4 regions of the Priestia megaterium genome follow, and region 3 is predicted to be linked to each of the others. Evidence: riboswitches for the same ligand, from Rfam matches in the RefSeq annotation. Region 3 holds a riboswitch; each other region holds the start of a gene.
What was found. A riboswitch is a leader RNA that binds a small molecule or an ion and turns the genes downstream of it on or off. The one in region 3 is predicted to bind thiamine pyrophosphate.
Positions count from the first base shown of each region.

Region 1: another riboswitch for thiamine pyrophosphate. It lies ahead of CEQ83_RS04475 (acetylornithine deacetylase); the one in region 3 lies ahead of thiM (hydroxyethylthiazole kinase).
Region 2: another riboswitch for thiamine pyrophosphate. It lies ahead of thiC (phosphomethylpyrimidine synthase ThiC); the one in region 3 lies ahead of thiM (hydroxyethylthiazole kinase).
Region 4: another riboswitch for thiamine pyrophosphate. It lies ahead of thiT (energy-coupled thiamine transporter ThiT); the one in region 3 lies ahead of thiM (hydroxyethylthiazole kinase).

Region 1 is NZ_CP023317.1:868,361-871,535, reverse strand. Features, by position in the region: gene tenA (thiaminase II) at 1-561, opposite strand, end outside; gene CEQ83_RS04475 (acetylornithine deacetylase) at 567-1,844, opposite strand; TPP riboswitch at 1,960-2,062, opposite strand; gene CEQ83_RS04470 (MFS transporter) at 2,242-3,175, opposite strand, start outside.
Region 2 is NZ_CP023317.1:417,778-420,952, forward strand. Features, by position in the region: gene thiC (phosphomethylpyrimidine synthase ThiC) at 64-1,833, opposite strand; TPP riboswitch at 1,946-2,060, opposite strand; gene CEQ83_RS02275 (hypothetical protein) at 2,142-2,432, opposite strand; gene CEQ83_RS02280 (undecaprenyl-diphosphate phosphatase) at 2,891-3,175, shown strand, end outside.
Region 3 is NZ_CP023317.1:2,092,125-2,095,299, reverse strand. Features, by position in the region: gene CEQ83_RS10505 (pyridoxamine 5'-phosphate oxidase family protein) at 1-312, shown strand, start outside; gene thiE (thiamine phosphate synthase) at 340-984, opposite strand; gene thiM (hydroxyethylthiazole kinase) at 998-1,804, opposite strand; TPP riboswitch at 1,880-1,988, opposite strand; gene CEQ83_RS10490 (MFS transporter) at 2,164-3,175, opposite strand, start outside.
Region 4 is NZ_CP023317.1:2,485,143-2,488,317, reverse strand. Features, by position in the region: gene CEQ83_RS12455 (amino acid permease) at 8-1,447, opposite strand; lysine riboswitch at 1,550-1,734, opposite strand; TPP riboswitch at 1,909-2,009, shown strand; gene thiT (energy-coupled thiamine transporter ThiT) at 2,042-2,650, shown strand; gene CEQ83_RS12445 (ethanolamine ammonia-lyase reactivating factor EutA) at 2,807-3,175, shown strand, end outside.

The DNA.
Region 1 (3,175 bases), 1.2 Mb from region 3:
TTTATCTTCAGTAAGTGAGTCAAATAAATTGATACACCATGTCGCCAGTTCTCCAAATTCTTCTGAGCTGTACATTTCAATCCACTCACGGTAAAACTCATTGTTAGCTCCAGGCTTTTCACTAAGTTCTTTTCCTATTTCCCAGTAGCTCCACATACAAGGCAAAAGAGCGGCTACTAATTCAGCTAATGTTCCACTTTGACCAACGTGCAGCATATAGTGCGTGTATGCAAGCGTTGTAGGAGATGGCTGCGCTTTTTCTAATTCTTTTTCGCTGATTTCAAATTTCTTGGCATACTCACGGTGCAGACTCATTTCTTCGTTTAATGTAGAATCTAAAAGAGCTGCAAATTTCCCCATCGTTTGAAGATCGGTAGCTTTCATGGCTCCAATCGCAAATAATTTGGCATAATCAATTAGGTAAAGGTAATCTTGAATCATGTAGAAGCGAAACTTCTCCTTTTCAAGCGTTCCATCTCCCATCCCCTGTACGAAGGGATGATTATGATTTTGACGCCAAATAGGCTGCAGCTTTTCGTATAATCGTTCACTAAATTTCATGATGATCACTCCTTATGCGTATGCAGCCACGTATAAATGAACTGCACTATCACTTTTGTATATTGAACAAGCTGATTAATATCTAATTGTTCGTTCACAGCATGTGCATTTGCTAAATTTCCCGGACCGTAAATAGCGGCGGGAATTCCCGCATCAGCTAGCCATCCCCCGTCTGTTACGCTAGTTGACACATCAATTGGAGGCTTTTTCCCTTCCATTTGTTCATGAGTATTTGCAAGCAGCTGCACTCCTGCATGATTTTCATCAATTTCTAATGACGGAAAGATTTCTCCTCTGTCTTCAATCATTGATGTGCCTCCCCATTCAAAGGTTGGCAGATTATCTTTTAACCATGGATCTGCTTTTGCAATAGCTATAATATATTCTTCCACTTCTTTTGATACTTGGTCGTACGATTCATTAGGATAATAGTGAACGGTGATCCACAGCCTGCATTCATCTGCAATAAAAGCAGCATGTCTTCCGCCTTCGATTACTGCTGGATTAATCGTATTTGTCCCTGGCAAAAATCCTGGATAGCTCTTTGTAACAGCCCAGTGACGCTCCAATTCTTGTAGCCCTCCGATCACTTTTGCCATCTTTTCAATAGCGCTTGCGGCTAACAGCCCTCCTCCAGCATGAATCATACTTCGGCGTGTACCGTCATGATAGGTTTTACTGCTTTTTATCGTAATCCATCCCGTGATCACTCCGCCTTGACCTTGAATATGTAAATCACTTGTATCGACTACAAGCGCAAAATCAGCTGTATACCCTTTCTGACAGCATTGCAGCGTACCTGCCTCTCCTACTTCTTCTCCTACAACGGATTCAAAAATCAAGTCTCCTGGCAGCTCGATTCCTGCTTCTGTTAAAAGCTGCACAGCAAATAATGCTCCCGCCAAACCGCCTTTCATATCAGCAACTCCGCGTCCAATTATCATATTGTCTTTCACAACAGCTTCAAACGGATTGGTTTCCCAATTTTCATTTTCTTGTACCTCAGCAACATCCATATGGCCGTTAATAATCAAGCTTTGATAGTCAGCCGATTTTTGTCCTTTTAACGTTCCCACTACGATAGGGTCGTTAGAATATAAGTCCCACATATCAATGGAAAAACCGCAGTTTTTAAGAAAATCCGCTACGTACAGCTGCGCTTCATGAGAATTTCGTGCAGGAGGCGCTGGCGTTTTATACGAAACAAGCGTTGTTAATAACTGGATTAACTCTCCTTTGCGCTCCTCTACCTGTTTGACAAGCAAATCAATTGTTTCTTTCATGTATGACACCTTCCTTTACGCATAAAAAAAACACTTCTTTCGCAGGAAAGAAGTGTTTTTGTTTATGTACACAAAATTATTATAACGAGTTCGTAAGGAAATCCCATACAAAACATCCATTACAATACCTCTTTCCTACGCTAGTATTACCTAGTTCAGGTTATAAGGGTTAAGACTTATCGTCTCTCTCAGCTTCGAAAGCACCCCTAGTGGTGTTGTATCTCTATGAAATTAATCTATTATCATATGTTTACCTGTAATAGTTTTATCATAGTAAAGCGTTTTATTCAATAGAAAGGTTCATGATATGGTAATGAAAATAGTTTCCTTTTTAGTAGTAAAAGAAAAAGCACACACCTTTTTCATGCAGTGTGTGCTCTTTGTTTTTGTGACATTACTAGTTAGCTATTGGCTTCTTTAAAAATACGCCATAACTAATAGCACCAATTAAAAGCAGTCCTGCTCCTAACAGGAAAACCGCCGTAAAAGTTCCCGTTGCATCTAATATAAACCCTGTTACGATAGGAGCCATTGCCGCTCCTAGAAATCCACCGAAGTTCTGAATAGCGCCGAGTGAAGCAACTTGTTCCTTTGGTGCAATATCCGCCGCTAGAGTCCAAATGACGCCTGATGGCAGCTGTGACGCGAAGTAGCCAATCGACAATAAGACAATACTTAAGGCTGCATTATCAATAAAAGGAACGGGTGCTACCGATGCTGCGGCTAAGATTGCCCCGCCTACAATTGGTATTTTTCTTGCCGTTACTGCATTAATTCCTTTTCGAATAAATCTATCTGAAATTACACCACCAAGCAACACTCCTATGATTCCTGCTAGAAACGGAATAGCAGCAATCCAGCCCGTTTGTTTTAGGCTAAAACCGCGCTCTGTTTCTAAGTAGCTAGGAAGCCAAGTTAAATAAACCCATATCGTAAACATAATTCCGAAATTCCCGATAATCATAAACCATGTGCTTTTATATTTAAACAGCTGTGACCATTTTGCTTGTGAGGTATGACTGATTTTTATTTCTTCTTTAGGGACAGCTTTCACTTTATTGGCAACATAATCCGGATCTCGGTATATCTTTAGCCAAACAAACATCACAATAAAGCCTGCTGCTCCTATAACAACAAACATTCCTCTCCAACTCATTGTTAAAAGCAGTACCGTTAGAAGTGGCGGAGCAATCGCATTAGCAATTTGAGACCCTGTATTAATAATCGAAGTAGGAAGGCCGCGCTCTTCTTTTTTAAACCATCTTTCCGTCACTTTAATTCCTGAAGTAAAAAAAGGAGACTCCGATACACCAAGAAGCATTCTCATGGCA
Region 2 (3,175 bases), 1.7 Mb from region 3:
TGCTGAACAAATAATAACTTTCCTTCAAGCTGCTTAATTTGTTTTTTAAGCTGTTCTACTTCATTATTGATAGATATTTGAACCACTGTTAACAAACTCTTTAGCTTTTTCTTTCATTCCTTCTTTTCTTACTTCGTTTACATCTTTTTCATTTTCTTGAGCCATGTTACGAATATCTTGAGAAATACGCATCGAACAGAATTTAGGTCCACACATTGAACAGAAATGGGCTGTTTTAGCACCTTCAGCGGGAAGTGTTTCATCGTGATATTCTTTTGCGCGCTCTGGATCTAGTGACAGGTTAAATTGATCATTCCATCTAAATTCAAATCTTGCTTTAGACAGAGCATTATCGCGTTTTTGTGCTCCTGGATGGCCTTTTGCTAGGTCAGCAGCATGCGCAGCAATTTTATAGGTGATAACGCCTTCGCGAACGTCTTCTTTATTCGGGAGTCCTAAATGTTCTTTTGGCGTTACGTAGCAAAGCATAGCTGTCCCAAACCAGCCAATCATTGCAGCACCAATACCTGATGTAATATGGTCATAGCCTGGAGCGATGTCGGTTGTAAGCGGTCCAAGAGTATAGAAGGGGGCTTCCTGGCATATTTCCATTTGTTTATCTACGTTTTCTTTGATGAGATGCATTGGAACATGTCCAGGACCTTCAATCATAACTTGAACATCGTGTTTCCAAGCAATTTTAGTTAATTCACCAAGCGTTTCTAATTCACCGAACTGTGCCTCATCATTAGCATCTGCAATGGAACCAGGACGTAGCCCATCGCCAAGCGAAATAGCAATATCGTATGCTTTACAGATTTCACAGATTTCTTCAAAGCGAGTATATAAAAAGTTCTCTTCATGATGAGCTAAACACCACTGCGCCAAGATGGATCCTCCGCGTGAAACAATACCTGTCGTACGTTTCGCTGTCAGAGGAATATAACGTAAAAGAACACCTGCGTGAATAGTAAAGTAATCAACACCTTGTTCTGCTTGTTCAATTAATGTATCGCGGTATGCTTCCCACGTTAGATCTTCTGCTACGCCTTTTACTTTTTCAAGCGCTTGGTAAATAGGAACGGTCCCTACAGGAACAGGCGAGTTGCGGATAATCCATTCGCGTGTTGTGTGGATATCCTTTCCTGTTGATAGATCCATAATTGTATCGGCTCCCCAACGCGTTGCCCATGTCATTTTTTCTACTTCATCTTCAATAGCTGAACGAATAGCTGAATTTCCGATATTAGCATTAATTTTCACATGGAATTTGCGGCCGATAATCATCGGTTCGCTCTCAGGGTGATTGATATTATTAGGGATAATCGCACGTCCTCTTGCTACTTCTTCACGCACAATTTCAGGATTCATCTGTTCACGAATAGCGATAAATTCCATTTCGGGCGTGATGACTCCTTTTTTCGCATAGTGCATTTGCGTTACATTTTGATTTTTTTTCGCGCGCAAAGGTAAACGTTTAGTGATAAAGCGCTCGTACTGATCTCTTGGATCACCGTCATAATAACCGTTATCCTGTGGCTGAACCGTACGGCCTTGATATGTTTCTACATCGTTTCGTTCTGCAATCCACTTTTCGCGCAGAGCCGGTAATCCTTTTTGTAAATTAATTTCATAAGAGGGATCTGTATAAACACCGCTCGTGTCGTATACACGTACGGGACTATTTTCTTCTTCACCAAAAGACCCTGTAGTAGGAGACTGATGAATTTCACGCATAGGTACTTTAAGGTCTTGTCTGGATCCTTGGACATATACTTTGTGACTGTTTGGAAAAGGCTTTTTCATAGAAACTGATACATTTTGTTTTGACATTACATATTCCTCCGGTTTCGCATAAAGTGTAGCTATACCGAACCATAAAAAATCGGGTTCTGTGATAGACAGAACCCGATGGAATAGGCAAAAAAAGAATAAAACTATACTATTCTTTTCAAGACTACTTCCCTCCGCTGGTATAACCCAAATCAGGTTCAAAGGGTTAAAGAGTTTTATTGCACTCTTCTCTCAGTCTGAGCTATCAGACACCCCTAGTAGAAATAACATTCAAATTATTCAATTTACGGCTTAAGTTTACCATCATTCGGTAAAAAATCAACCCTTAAATAAAAAAAGCTAGACAATTAGCGTTGTCTAGCAGCATCGATTGCAATCACAATAGCTGTAATAATATGCATGATAAATCCCAAAAATGGAATCCAAGCAACCAGTGAGGTAACAAGCCCTAGTATGTTTCCATAAGCAGATAACCCTCGTCTATTAGCTAAAATGAGTGTGATAGCATGAAGAATAAATCCAATAAAAAGAGGAGTATAGCTAAAGCCCATAACAATCCCCGCGCCAATTAAAGGAATTCCCAGCAAGGCTTCATACCCAGCAGTGACCCATTTCATTGTACGTACATTTCCATTCATAGTAAAAAGCCTCCTAAAAAAGATACTACTATATACGAGAAAAGAGAGAAAAAAGTTTCAAATTACTTAGGGGATATGTCGTATAATTCAGCCCTATTGGATTAAAATGATAGATGACAGTAAAGGGGGATGGAAAAAACATAATGATTTAGTCATTTTTTCACACTAAAGAAAAATAGTCTAGATGATTCATTTTTAGCTAAGGAACCAGAATTTATACTGAACATAGTGACTGCTTTTTAAAATAAATAAAAGCTGATATCGTGTTTTTTGGTTGTAGCATGTAAGCTTTTTATTACAAATTATTAAAGATTCTTATCTTTTTGCAAATACACATTGTATTTCATAGTTTTAACAATTATGATAAAAAAGCAAGTGTCAAAATAGGAAAATAGTTGAGCATGTAAAACGAAGCGATAAGCTTATTAATTTGAAAGAAAGGCAAGGTACATAGCTTTATGTGGGAAATTATTGTAGCAATCATTTTAGGGATTGTAGAAGGTTTAACAGAGTTTGCTCCTGTTTCGTCAACTGGGCATATGATTATTGTGGATGACCTGTGGTTAAATTCAAAAGAATTATTTTCATCTCCAGTAGCTAATACATTTAAGATTGTTATTCAGCTAGGGTCGATCTTAGCAGTAGTTGTTATTTTTAAAGATCGTTTTATTAATTTATTAGGATTGGGAAAAAAACCAGCTGCTGCAATTGGACCGACAAATCGCTTAAATTTAATGCAGGTA
Region 3 (3,175 bases):
GATGAAGATGGTATCGCTCTTTACACACCAACAAATATCAATACACATAAGGCAGAAGAAATCGAAGCCAATCCGAACGTGCACGTACTATTGGGCTACAGCGGCGAAGGATATGGCGATCAATACTTAGAATTATCCGGGACAGCTGTTCTTCGTACCGGTGATCAATTAAAAGGACGTATATGGAACGATCACATGAAAGAATGGTTTGACGGTCCAAATGACCCTGAGTATGTTGTTCTGGAAATTACACCAAACGAAATTCGCTTTATGAATGAAGGCGAAGAAACTCCTCAAACCGTTCAGCTATAATAAAAAAGCGCACACTGTGCGCTTTTTTTATTTTCCTACCGCTTCTTTCAATTGAGCTGCTTTTTCTTTTGGAGACGCTGCTAAGCTAATCGCGGTAATAATAGAAACACCATCTGCACCTGCTTCTACTACTTGTTTGGCATTTTCAGGCGTGATGCCACCGATTCCTACAATTGGAAAGTCAATATTCTGGTTTCGCACTTCTTCAATTAATTTTGTACCTTGCACTGCTTTTGCGTCTTTTTTTGTAGAAGTAGGAAAAACAGGTCCCATTCCTACATAATCCGCCCCGTCTTTTATGGCTTGCTGCAGCTCTTGTACATTATGAACAGAGACGCCCACAATTCCTTTTCCTATTTTTTCTCGAACAATATGAGCTTTTTCATCTTCTTGTCCAATATGAACGCCATCTGCTTGTAAACGGATCGCTAAGTCAAGATCATCATTCACAACAAAAGGAACGTTGTGCTGCTGACAAATTTGCTGAAGTTCTTTCGCCAGCTGATATTTCGCTTCTCCTTTTAGTGCACCTTCGCCTTTTTCACGAAATTGAAACACGGTAACGCCGCCTTCAATTGCTTCTTTTAATACTTCTTTCGGATTTTTTGTACAGTTATTGCTGCCCATTATAAAATAAACTTTCAGCAGCTTTTTGATTTCTTCGTTTGTCATTTTCCGGCTCCTTTTAACGTTGATGTACTCTTGCATATGATTCAATATCCTGCCCAGATAAAAGATGAAGCTGGTTTAAGAGCTCAATTTGAAAGCTTCCCGGCCCTTCTTCACCTTTTTTCGCTGCGGCGATTTCACCTGCCACTCCGTAAAAACTTAAAGCAGCAACGCTTGCCTCGACATATTCTTTTTCTACAGCAGCGAAAGCTCCTATAATTGATGTCAACAGACATCCAGTCCCCGTCACTTTCGTAAATAACGGGTGACCGTTGTCTACTGTATACGTTGTGTTTCCATCGGTGATTACATCTTGTTTACCCGTAATAACAATCACTGTATCTAATTTGTTCGCCGCTTTCTCAGCAAGTTCAATGACGTCTCCTTGCCCTTCTAATGAATCAACGCCTTTAATGAGCCATGACTCGCCTACTACATTCGCAACTTCAGCAGCGTTACCACGAATAACTGCAATATTTAATTCTTCTACAAGCTGACATGCTACTTCTGTACGAAACGGTGTCGCTCCGGCTCCTACAGGATCGAAAATAACCGGCACGCCATTTTCATTTGCTGATTTTCCTGCTATTCTCATCGCTTCTACTTCTTGAGCCGTCAGTGTACCCATATTTAAGACAAGCGCTCCGGCGATTCGAGCCATATCAGCCACTTCTTCCTTCGCATAAGCCATAACAGGTGACGCTCCTAGGGCAAGCAGTCCATTTGCTGTAAAATTTGTTACCACAACATTCGTAATATTATGAACAAGCGGACTTGTATCTCTTACTTTTTCTAATTGAGCTGAAATTTTACTAATATCCATGTTCTCTCACTCTTTTCATTTAGTTTTAACACTGCAAAAAAAAGACAAAAAAGCACCTTGCATGCGCAAAGTGCTTTGGTATGTACTCACATTCCCTGCGCTGGCATTATCCAACAGGTTCAAATGGTCAACAGGCGCCCCTGTACTCTCAGCCTGCCCCGCGCAAGCTCCCATACTATTCTTGTTACGTTTAAAGTTTACTATTAACCTTTTTTATTTGCAACCATTTCACTGTTTTGCCCATAAAATAAAGCTTCGCTATAGGCTGAGTGGTGTTGTAAATCTTACAGCTTTACTAAAAGCATCATTAAAAGACCTCCAGTAAACTACTGGAGGTCTTCTATCCCCTAAAAATTCTATCATTTTTCTTGAATCGCTTGATTTCTCACAGCTGTTTTTCGGTCCTTTCCTGCTCTTAAAGATAAAAGAAAACAAAGCAGCAGTACAAGTGCAGCTGATACGTACGGGTAATTAATGTTTATATCAAAAAGAAAGCCTGCTACAACAGGTCCAATAATATTACCAAGACTTGTATAAGCAGAATTTAGTCCGGCTACATACCCTTGGTCGTCTTGTGCCATCATCGACATTTGCGTGCTGATTGCCGGACGTAAAATATCTGTTGCTAAAAAGACGATAAATGTCACAACAATAATAAGCCAGTACGTGTGCACAAATAGTGTAAGTAAAATAAAAAGTCCCGTCATCATCAAGCAAAACGAAATCACTCTTTTTTCACCGAATTTATTTAAAATCCAGCCAAAAATCGTAACCTGCACAACAGCCCCTGCAATAGAGCCAAACGTAATAACAAACGCAATATCTTTTGGCGTAAAGCTAAATTTATGATCAACAAATAGTGAAAAGATCGTTTCATAATTGGATAATCCAAACGATGTCACAAAAACGATAATTAAACTTAAAAAATAAGGTTCTTTGTAGGAATTCATAAGCTGCAGTAGCAGCCGATCTTCTTTTGGATTCTCATTGTTTGAAACAGCATGACCTTGTACAGGACGAGACTCCGGCAAAACAAAAAGCGTAATCACTGCAGCCAAGCCTCCTGCTACTGCGGCCATGTAAAATGGCACGCGCATGCCGTATTCAGCTAAAAAGCCTCCAATACCGGGCCCGATAATAAATCCTGTTGTAATCGCTGCCGTCACATAGCCCATTCCTTTAGCGCGTTCTTTAGCAGACGTCACGTCCGCTGTATAGGCCATAACAGCAGGCATAATAAGCGCGGCCCCGACCCCACCTAGCATTCTGGATACAAATAATAAAAGAGGTGTACTCACTGAACCAAAGAACCATTCAGACAGGGCAAAAACAATCATTCCCGCTACAATAATTTTCTTTCTCCCTAACGAA
Region 4 (3,175 bases), 390 kb from region 3:
GCTTTTTTTATTCGTATTTTTTCACTGTTACTTGACATTCTTTTAACGGGATAAGCTTCGACTTTTTCGTCCATTTGTATCCTAACCAAACAATTAAGAATAAAGGAAGTCCGATATAAGAAACAAGTACACCGTACCAGTCAATCGAGTCACCCATAAACGCCGAATAGTTTTGGCCTAAAATAACAACGGCACATAAAATAAAGGCAAAGATAGGGCCAAATGGGAAAAGTTTTGCATGATATGGAAGTTCACTCAAATCATGACCTTGAGCAACAAATGCTCTTCTAAAACGATAGTGGCTGATCGCAATTCCTAACCAAGCAATAAAACCAGACATACCAGAAGCATTAAGTAACCACGTATATACCGCACCGTCTCCAAAAAATGAAGCACCAAATGCAAGTGTACCGACAAGTGCCGTTGCGATTAAGGCATTAACTGGAACGCCTCGTTTATTCACTTTTGCTAAGAACCTTGGTGCTTTTCCATCTTTCGCTAAGTTCCACAGCATACGCGTAGAAGCATACATACCTGAGTTACCAGCAGATAAAACAGCTGTTAAAATAACGGCATTAATCGCTGATGCTGCAAACGCCAGACCTGCTCGTTCGAATATTAAAGTAAACGGACTTACTCTCACGTCATCACTTGCTAATGAATTCGCTGTGTATGGAATAAGCATTCCAATAACAAAAATAGCTAAAATATAAAATAACAAGATGCGCCAGAAGACTTGTTTAACTGCGCGAGGAACCGTTTTTTCCGGATCTTCACTTTCTCCAGCTGCGACTCCAAGCAACTCTGTTCCTTGGAATGAAAAACCAGCTGCCATAAATATACCTAGTACAGTGAAGAATCCACCGTGAATCGGTCCATCACCAAGCGTGAAGTTTTTGAAACCTGGTGCTTCATTGTTAAAGATACCAAAAATCATCATAATACCAATAACTAAAAAGATAATAACCGTTACTACTTTAATTAACGAAAACCAAAATTCAGATTCACCAAATCCTTTTACAGAAAGGTAGTTAAGCCCAAACATAATTAATAAAAACAGGGCACTCCATAAAATAGAAGAAGAGTTCGGGAACCAAAATTTCATAATAAGGGCTCCAGCGGATAATTCAGCTGCAATCGTAATAGCCCAGTTATACCAGTAGTTCCAGCCGAGAGCGAAACCAAAGGATGGATCTACAAAACGAGACGCATACGTACTAAATGAACCAGCTTCAGGCATATAAGCTGCGAGCTCTGCTAGGCTGGTCATCAAAAAGTAAACCATTACGCCAATAATAGCGTAAGCTAAAAGCGCTCCCCCAGGTCCTGCTGTGTGAATTGCTCCACCACTTGCTAGGAATAAGCCGGTTCCGATGGCTCCTCCTAATGAAATCATCGTTAAGTGGCGAGATTTCAACCCACGTTTTAATTCTTGCTGCTCTTGCATAGATAAATACTCCTTTCGAATGTACGGAAAGAGACGGGATAACATAAAAAAAGCCCGCAGTATATGTGCGCGCTTTTAAATCTGAAAACCGCGTCAACCTTCCGTGAAGATAGCTCTTCACATCACTCGCATGATGTGACAGTTCTGTTCCTGTTCGGAGACAGCCCCAGCTTAAATCAACCGAGAAGTGATTTAAACTTCGGCAATTTTTCCTTTCAAGCAACATCCTCAATGTTCTCTGCATTTCCGTTACTTTACTATTAAAAACTGCGACCTCTACCTCATCGATTAGGATGAGGGTTTTTTATATTCAATTGACATAAAAGAAGTATAACAAATACTAAAACGATTGTCATTATAAAAAATAGATTCAGAAAATAGAAACATCTTTGAAATCTCTCGAATCTATTTTGTTACGTATGGTATAATAAACATTGTCTTTATACTACATAAATATCCAAACGTACCACAGGGGGAGCCGCCGTGCTGAGAGTGAACGAAATGTTCAGACCCTTAGAACCTGTTAGTTAACGCTAGCGTAGGAATGTGGGAATAGTAGCATATAGTTGCTTACTCCTGTGTAAACCGTTTGATATGAATGATTCAAAAACAGGAGTGAGAAACGTGAATAAAGCATTACCTTTACAGGCTAAAATTGAAATAGCTATTTTTGCAGCATTGGCACTTCTACTTGACCTTTTGCCTTCCATTAAGATTGCAACGGCTGTAAGTATTTCGTTCTCCATGGTGCCCATTTTTATTATGTGCTTTCGCTGGGGAGTAAAAGGCGGGGCTCTATCTGGTCTATTATGGGGGCTTTTGCAGTTAGCGACAGGAACGGCTTATATTTTAACAGCGCTACAAACATTTATTGAATATATTGTGGCTTTTGCTTTTATAGGTTTTGGAGGTATTTTTTCACAATCTATTAAAACAAATTTAGCTACCAATAACAGATCAAAAGCTTTTGTTTTGATTGTTTTATCCCTTATTATCGGAAGCTTCGCACGTTATTTCTGGCACTTTATTGCTGGTATTATTTTCTGGGGATCGTACGCACCAAAAGGTATGTCCGCTCTGTGGTATTCTTTTTCAATGAACGGTGTTTCAATGGTAGGGTCACTAATAGCCTGCTTAGTCATTCTTTCATTGTTAATTCCATCGGCATCAAGAATGATTGTAACTAAATCACATTCATCATAAGAAAAAAGACTAAATCTACCAAGATTTAGTCTTTTTTTTCATTTGTCACCTTTGTTTACACAAAAGTGTGTCAGGTTTGATAACATAGTTAGTGAAATATTCAAAAAACTGTTTTATGATAGTCAACATATTCAAACGAGATAAGGGATTGATAGCATGCTACAGAAATGGATCACGAGCATAGGTTTAGATATTGGAACAAGCACAACAAAACTGATTGTAAGCAAGCTGTTAATAGCAAATCAACAAAATCAGTTTACGCTGCCAGGCTGTCAAATTATTGATCGTCGCGTAACGTATGCAAGTTCTATCTATACCACACCTATGGTAAACGAGGTTGAAATCGATGTTCAACGATTAACGGTACTACTAGAACAAGAGTACAAGAATGCAGAAATCTCCTTAGATCAAGTGGAGGCGGGCGCTGTGATCATCACAGGAGAAACTGCTAGAAAGCAAAATGCAGAGAGTATCGTTCACTATCTAGCCGAACATGCTGGAGATTTCGTTGTTGCAACAGCCGGT